2 linked regions of the Aromatoleum petrolei genome follow. The protein of the gene in region 2 interacts with the protein of the main gene of each other region in a pairwise test. Links are inferred from orthologs where the notes say so. Each region holds a gene or a part of one and is shown on either strand. Other genes may lie near its edges. The genes, in order: ftsH and hflC.

The links.
Region 1: the proteins of hflC (region 2) and ftsH interact in binary tests that used the Escherichia coli proteins (3 or more experiments, as listed by UniProt). The link is inferred for Aromatoleum petrolei from one-to-one orthologs.

Annotation. Positions count from the first base shown.
Region 1 is NZ_CP059560.1:4,047,483-4,050,722, forward strand. What follows is about bases 46-2,968. They hold ftsH (ATP-dependent zinc metalloprotease FtsH), read left to right. Parts: upstream 46-520; coding sequence 521-2,416; downstream 2,417-2,968. Other genes in these bases: ToN1_RS18475 (RlmE family RNA methyltransferase), read left to right, coding at 46-399; folP (dihydropteroate synthase), read left to right, coding at 2,488-2,968. In the rest of the region: more of ToN1_RS18475, read left to right, coding at 1-45; more of folP, read left to right, coding at 2,969-3,240. UniProt on the Escherichia coli protein: Acts as a processive, ATP-dependent zinc metallopeptidase for both cytoplasmic and membrane proteins. Plays a role in the quality control of integral membrane proteins.
Region 2 is NZ_CP059560.1:3,533,796-3,537,112, forward strand. Bases 306-3,305 are described here. They hold hflC (protease modulator HflC), read left to right. Parts: upstream 306-1,364; coding sequence 1,365-2,246; downstream 2,247-3,305. Other genes in these bases: hflK (FtsH protease activity modulator HflK), read left to right, coding at 306-1,365; ToN1_RS16185 (DUF2065 domain-containing protein), read left to right, coding at 2,251-2,436; ToN1_RS16190 (ATP phosphoribosyltransferase regulatory subunit), read left to right, coding at 2,442-3,305. In the rest of the region: ribosome rescue GTPase HflX, read left to right, coding at 1-88; more of hflK, read left to right, coding at 103-305; more of ToN1_RS16190, read left to right, coding at 3,306-3,317.

The sequences.
Region 1 (3,240 bases), 510 kb from region 2 along the record:
GTGTTCGCGCTAGACCTTCTTCCTGTCGAGCCCCTGCCGGGCATGGAGTTCATCCAGGGCGACTTTCAGGAAGATATCGTGCTGGCCGACCTCGAAAGCCGACTCGCGGGTGAGCCCGTCGACCTTGTACTTTCCGACATGGCCCCCAATATGTCGGGTATCGACACCGTGGATCAGGCGCGCTCGATCCATCTCGGCGAACTTGCGCTTGATTTCGCGGCGCGGCACCTGAAGCCCGGCGGCAACTTTCTCATCAAGGTGTTTCAGGGCGCCGGCTTCATGGAGTTCCGCAGCGAGATCCAGCGCCATTTCGCAACGCTCCAGGTGCGCAAGCCGAAGGCCTCGCGTGACCGCAGTGCAGAGGTTTATCTCCTCGGATTGAAGCGCAAGGCGGACTGAGTGGGGCCTACGGTGCCGATTGGCTGTCTTGATCGTGGCCATTGGTTTACGCAGCGGAACGTTCGCCACTAGAATGGGTCAATGTTTCGCTGCCCCCCCTACGGGCACATAAGGAAAGAAGTTGAATAATCTCTTCAAGAATCTCGCGATCTGGATGGTCATCGGCGTCGTGCTGATGACGGTGTTCAACCAGTTCAATTCGCGCCAGGTCTCGACCAACACGATGGAATACTCCCAGTTCCTCGAGGAGGCGAAGGCCGGACGCATCGCGAAGGCGACGGTCGATGGTCGGCTCGTGCGCGCGACCACGCAGGAGGGGCGCCAGATAACGGTCTACACCCCCGGCGTGCAGGACATCTGGATGGTGTCCGATCTGATCCGCGCGGGCGTGGCCGTCAATGCGACGAAGCCCGAGGAGGAACAATCCTTCCTGATGAGCATCTTCGTGTCCTGGTTCCCGATGCTCCTGCTCATCGGCGTATGGGTGTTCTTCATGCGTCAGATGCAGGGCGGCGGGCGCGGCGGAGCCTTCTCATTCGGCAAATCCAAGGCGCGCATGCTTGACGAGTCGGCGAACTCGCTGAGTTTCGCCGACGTCGCCGGTTGCGACGAGGCCAAGGAAGAGGTGGCCGAACTCGTCGATTTCCTGCGCGATCCGTCCAAGTTCCAGAAACTGGGTGGTCACATTCCCAAAGGCGTGCTGATGGTCGGCTCCCCGGGTACCGGCAAGACGCTGCTCGCGAAGGCCATCGCCGGTGAGGCGAAGGTGCCGTTCTTCTCGATTTCCGGTTCGGACTTCGTGGAGATGTTCGTCGGCGTCGGTGCGGCGCGCGTTCGCGACATGTTCGAGCAGGCCAAGAAGCACGCCCCGTGCATCATCTTCATCGACGAGATCGATGCGGTCGGTCGCCAGCGTGGTGCCGGCATGGGCGGCGGCAACGACGAGCGCGAGCAGACGCTCAACCAGTTGTTGGTCGAGATGGACGGTTTCGAGGGGCAGACCGGTGTGATCGTGATCGCCGCCACCAACCGCCCCGACGTGCTCGACCCGGCGCTTCTTCGTCCGGGGCGCTTCGACCGCCAGGTCGTCGTGCCGCTGCCCGATATCCGCGGTCGCGAACAGATCCTCAAGGTGCACATGCGCAAGGTTCCGATCGCGCCGGATGTCGAACCAGTCGTGCTCGCCCGCGGTACCCCCGGTTTCTCCGGCGCCGACCTCGCGAACCTGGTCAATGAGGCGGCCCTGTTCGCCGCCCGCGGCAACAAGCGCCTGGTGGACATGGAGGATTTCGAGCGCGCCAAGGACAAGATCATGATGGGCTCCGAGCGCCGCTCCATGGTCATGCCGGAGGAAGAGCGTCGCAACACGGCGTACCACGAGTCGGGTCATGCGGTTGTCGCCAAGCTGCTCGACAAGACTGACCCGGTGCACAAGGTCACGATCATTCCGCGCGGCCGCGCACTGGGTGTGACAATGCAGTTGCCCGAGTCCGATCGTTACAGCCAGGATCGCGAACGGCTCCTGCAGATGATTGCCGTGCTGTTCGGTGGCCGTATCTGTGAAGAGATCTTCATGAAGCAGATGACCACCGGGGCTTCCAACGACTTCCAGCGTGCCACCGATCTGGCGCGGCGGATGGTGACCCAGTGGGGCATGTCCGACAACCTCGGGCCGATGGTGTATGGCGAGGAAGAAGGCGAAATCTTCCTGGGGCGGCAGGTGACGACACACCGCAACGTCTCGGAAGCCACGATGCAGAAGGTGGATGCGGAGATTCGTCGCATCATCGATCAGCAGTACGCACTCGCACGCCGCCTGATCGAGGAGAACAGCGACAAGATCGAGGCGATGACCAAGGCGCTCCTCGAGTGGGAAACGCTGGATGCCGACCAGATCAACGACATTATGGAAGGGCAGGCTCCCCGAGCACCGAAGCCGACTTCACAGTCGATCCGGCGCTCGCGCGACGATGATGCACCCGGTGCCGCACCGACGGCGGCAGCGCCTGTAGCCTGATCCGATCGGCGATTGAAACGAACCGAATCGGGCCGACAAGAGTCGGCCCGTTTCGTTTTCAGGAGAAGGAAATGGCGGTTCTCAAGTGTGGACGGTTCGATCTCGATCTCGAGCGCCCGCGCATCATGGCCATCATCAACACGACGCCGGATTCGTTCAGCGGCGACGGCCTGGGGCACGACCTCGATGCCGCCCTGAGACGCTGTGAGAGTGCTGTCGCGGCCGGTGCGCATATTCTGGACATCGGGGGCGAGTCGACCCGGCCGGGTTCAGATTCTGTCTCCGAACAGGAGGAACTCGACCGGGTCATCCCGCTGGTCGAGCGCCTGGCCGGTTGGCCCGTTCCTGTCTCGATCGATACCGTTAAGCCCGCGGTCATGCGCGCCTCACTGGCCGCGGGTGGAAGCCTGATCAACGACATCAACGGATTCCGCGCCCCCGGGGCAATTGAGGCGGTCCGCGACTCCGATGCAGCCTTGTGTGTCATGCACATGCAGGGCGAACCGCGCAGCATGCAGGCGGCTCCTCGCTACGACGACGTCGTAGGGGAGGTCGTCGATTTCCTGCTCAGACAAGTGCATGCCCTCGAGGTGCAGGGCGTCGCCAAGGCGCGCATCCTGCTCGATCCGGGTTTCGGCTTCGGCAAGACGCTCGAGCATAATCTCGCCCTTATGCGCGCACTCGATCACTTCCTCGAGACGGGATATCCGCTGCTGATAGGCGTGTCGCGCAAATCGATGCTGGGCGCGATTACCGGGCGCGGCGTTGACGAGCGGACCACTGCAAGCGTCGCCGCCGCCCTGGTCGCCATCGAACGCGGTGCG
Region 2 (3,317 bases):
GGCAGCGCGCGATGCAGCGACGGACGCGTCGGCCGATCCCGTCGGGATCGGGCCGCATTTCACCGATAAAGACCCAATTCAAACGTGATTACAGGCGTTCTAATGTCTCTCAACGATCCACGCTGGGGTAACAACCAGGGGAATGGCGACGACAAGCGCGGCGACGACAGGCGCGGTGGCAACCAGGGGCCGCCCGACCTCGAGGACCTGTGGCGCGACTTCAACCAGCGGCTGTCGGGGATGCTCGGCGGCAAGCGCGGGCCGCGCGGCGGTGGTGGCGGGGACGGTGGCGGGCCGCAATTCCCGCAGCTGTCGTTCCGGCAGTTCGGCGGCGGCATCGGCGCGCTGCTGGGCCTCGTCGCCGTCATCTGGCTCGCGAGCGGCTTCTACATCGTCGATGCCAACCAGCGCGGCGTCGTCCTGCGCTTCGGCAGCTATGTCGAGACAACCGAGCCGGGCCTGCGCTGGCGCCTGCCCTATCCGATCGAAACGAGCGACGTGGTCGACCTGACCGGCGTGCGCACCGTCGAGGTCGGTTATCGCGGTTCCGAGCGCAATAAGGTGCTGCGCGAAGCGCTGATGCTCACCGACGACGAGAACATCATCAACATCCAGTTCGCGGTGCAGTACGTACTGATGAGCCCGGAGAAGTACCTCTTCAACAACCGCTACCCGGATGAGTCCGTGATGCACGCGGCAGAGTCCGCGATGCGCGAGATCGTCGGCAAGAGCAAGATGGACTTCGTGCTCTACGAGGGCCGCGAGCAGATGGCAGCGAGCGCACACGAGACGATCCAGAAAATCCTCGACCGCTACGACACGGGCATCCAGATCAGCCGCGTGACGATGCAGAACGCCCAGCCGCCCGAGCAGGTGCAGGCCGCCTTCGACGATGCGGTGAAGGCGGGGCAGGACCGAGAACGCCTGCGCAACGAGGGTGAAGCCTACGCCAACGACGTGATCCCGCGTGCGCGCGGCACGGCCTCGCGACTCATCGAGGAGGCCAACGCCTACCAGTCCCGCGTGATCGCGAACGCCGAAGGCGACGCGAGCCGTTTCACCCAGATTCTGACCGAGTACCGTCGTGCTCCCGAAGTGACGCGCGAGCGTCTGTATCTCGAAACGATGCAGCAGGTCATGTCGAAGACCAGCAAGGTCATGGTCGACGCCAAGGGCAACGGCAACTTGCTGTTCATGCCGCTCGACAAGCTGATGCAGGCAGCCGGAAACCAGGGCGCGCACGAGGCGAATCCGGCATCGGCGCCGAGTGCTGCGGCTCCGGCACCCTCAGCGCGGGCCGACAGTTCGATGGAATCACGCAGCCGCGACCTGATGGCGCGCGACCGTGAACGGGGAGAGCGCTGATGCGTGACAAGATGCCGATTTTCGCCGGCGCGCTGCTGCTGCTCGCGGCTCTCGCGTCGATGACGCTGTTCACCGTCGACCAGCGGCAGTTCGCCGTGGTGTTCCAGCTCGGCGAGGTCAAGGAAGTGATCGACAAGCCGGGCCTGAACTTCAAGTGGCCCATGATCCAGAACGTTCGCTACTTCGATCGCCGCATCCTGACGATGGACACGCCGGAACCCGAGCGTTTCATAACGGCGGAGAAGAAGAACGTGCTGGTCGACCACTTCGTCAAGTGGCGCATCGTCGATCCTCAGCTCTACTACGTCTCCGTGGCGGGCGACGAGGCACGCGCGCGCACCCGCCTGCTGCAGACCGTGAATGCGGGGCTGCGCGAGGAATTCGGTCGCCGCACCGTACATGACGTGGTGTCCGGCGCCCGCGACAAGATCATGGAAGACATGCGTACCCGCGCCGACCAGGACGCGCGCAAGATCGGCGTGCAGATCCTCGACGTGCGCCTGAAGCGCGTCGATCTGCCGCTCGAAGTGTCCGAGTCCGTGTATCGCCGCATGGAGGCCGAGCGCAAGCGCGTCGCCAACGAGCTGCGTTCCGAGGGTGGTGCGATCGCCGAGAAGATCCGCGCCGACGCCGACCGCCAGCGCGAGGTGATCATCGCGGAAGCCTACCGCGAGGCGCAGCAGCTCAAGGGTGCGGGCGACGCCAAGGCTACCGCGACGTATGCGCAGGCCTATGGTCAGAACGCCGAGTTCTATTCCTTCTACCGCAGCTTGGAGGCGTACCGCGAAAGCTTCGCTACCAAGAACGACGTGATGGTCGTTGATCCGAGCTCCGAGTTCTTCAGGTTCATGAAGGATTCCGGCGGGGGCAAGAAGAACTGAGCTCATGAGCAACAAGCTGCTGATGGCCTTCGCACTGATGCTGGTGATCGAAGGCATCCTGCCCTTTATCGCGCCAGCCGCCTGGCGCGAAACTTTTTTGCGGCTCGCGCAGATGGCAGACGGTCAGATCCGTTTCATCGGACTTACCTCGATGCTGATCGGTGTCGCGCTGCTCGTCGTGTTCTCGTGAATATCATGCGCTGGGTACTTCCCGATCACATCCAGGACGCGTTGCCGTCCGAAGCCGAAAAACTCGAGCGCCTGCGTCGGCGCCTGCTGGACGCCTTCCGCAGCCACGGCTATCAGCTCGTGGTGCCGCCGCTGCTCGAATACCTCGATTCGCTGACGACCGGCGCTGGCCAGGATCTCAAGCTCCGCACCTTCAAGCTCGTCGACCAGCTCTCGGGCAAGACGATGGGCGTACGCGCCGACATGACGCCGCAGGTCGCGCGCATCGACGCCCACCTGCTGAACCGCAAGGGCGTGTCGCGCCTGTGCTACTGCGGCAGCGTGCTGCACGCGCTGCCGTCCACCCTTACCGCCACGCGCGAGCCCCTGCAGCTTGGCGCCGAGCTGTACGGCCATGCCGGCATCGACGCCGACATCGAGATCGTGCGGCTGCTGTCCGAGGTGATGCGCCTCGCCGAGGTGCCTGCAAGCCGCATCGACCTGGGACACGTCGGCCTGTTCCGCGTGCTCGCGGCGCAGGCCGGGATGGTGCCGGAGCGCGAGGAAGAGCTCTTCGATCTGCTGCAGGCGAAGGACGTTCCGGGCCTGTGTGAACTGCTGGCGGACGTCGCCGAGCCCGCACGCTCGGCGCTGCTGGCCTTGCCGGCCCTGTATGGCGGCGCCGAGGTGCTCGACGAGGCGCGCCGCTGCCTGCCCGACGAACCGGCAATCCGCTCCGCGCTCGACGATCTGAGCACGCTCGCGGCCGCGCTCGCCGACCTGCCGATCAGTTTCGACCTTGCCGATCTGCGCGGCTATCACTATCACAACGGCGTGGTCTTCGCCGCTTACGGCAGCGGGTCGCCGGCGGCGCTTGCGCTGGGCGGGCGCTACGACCGTATC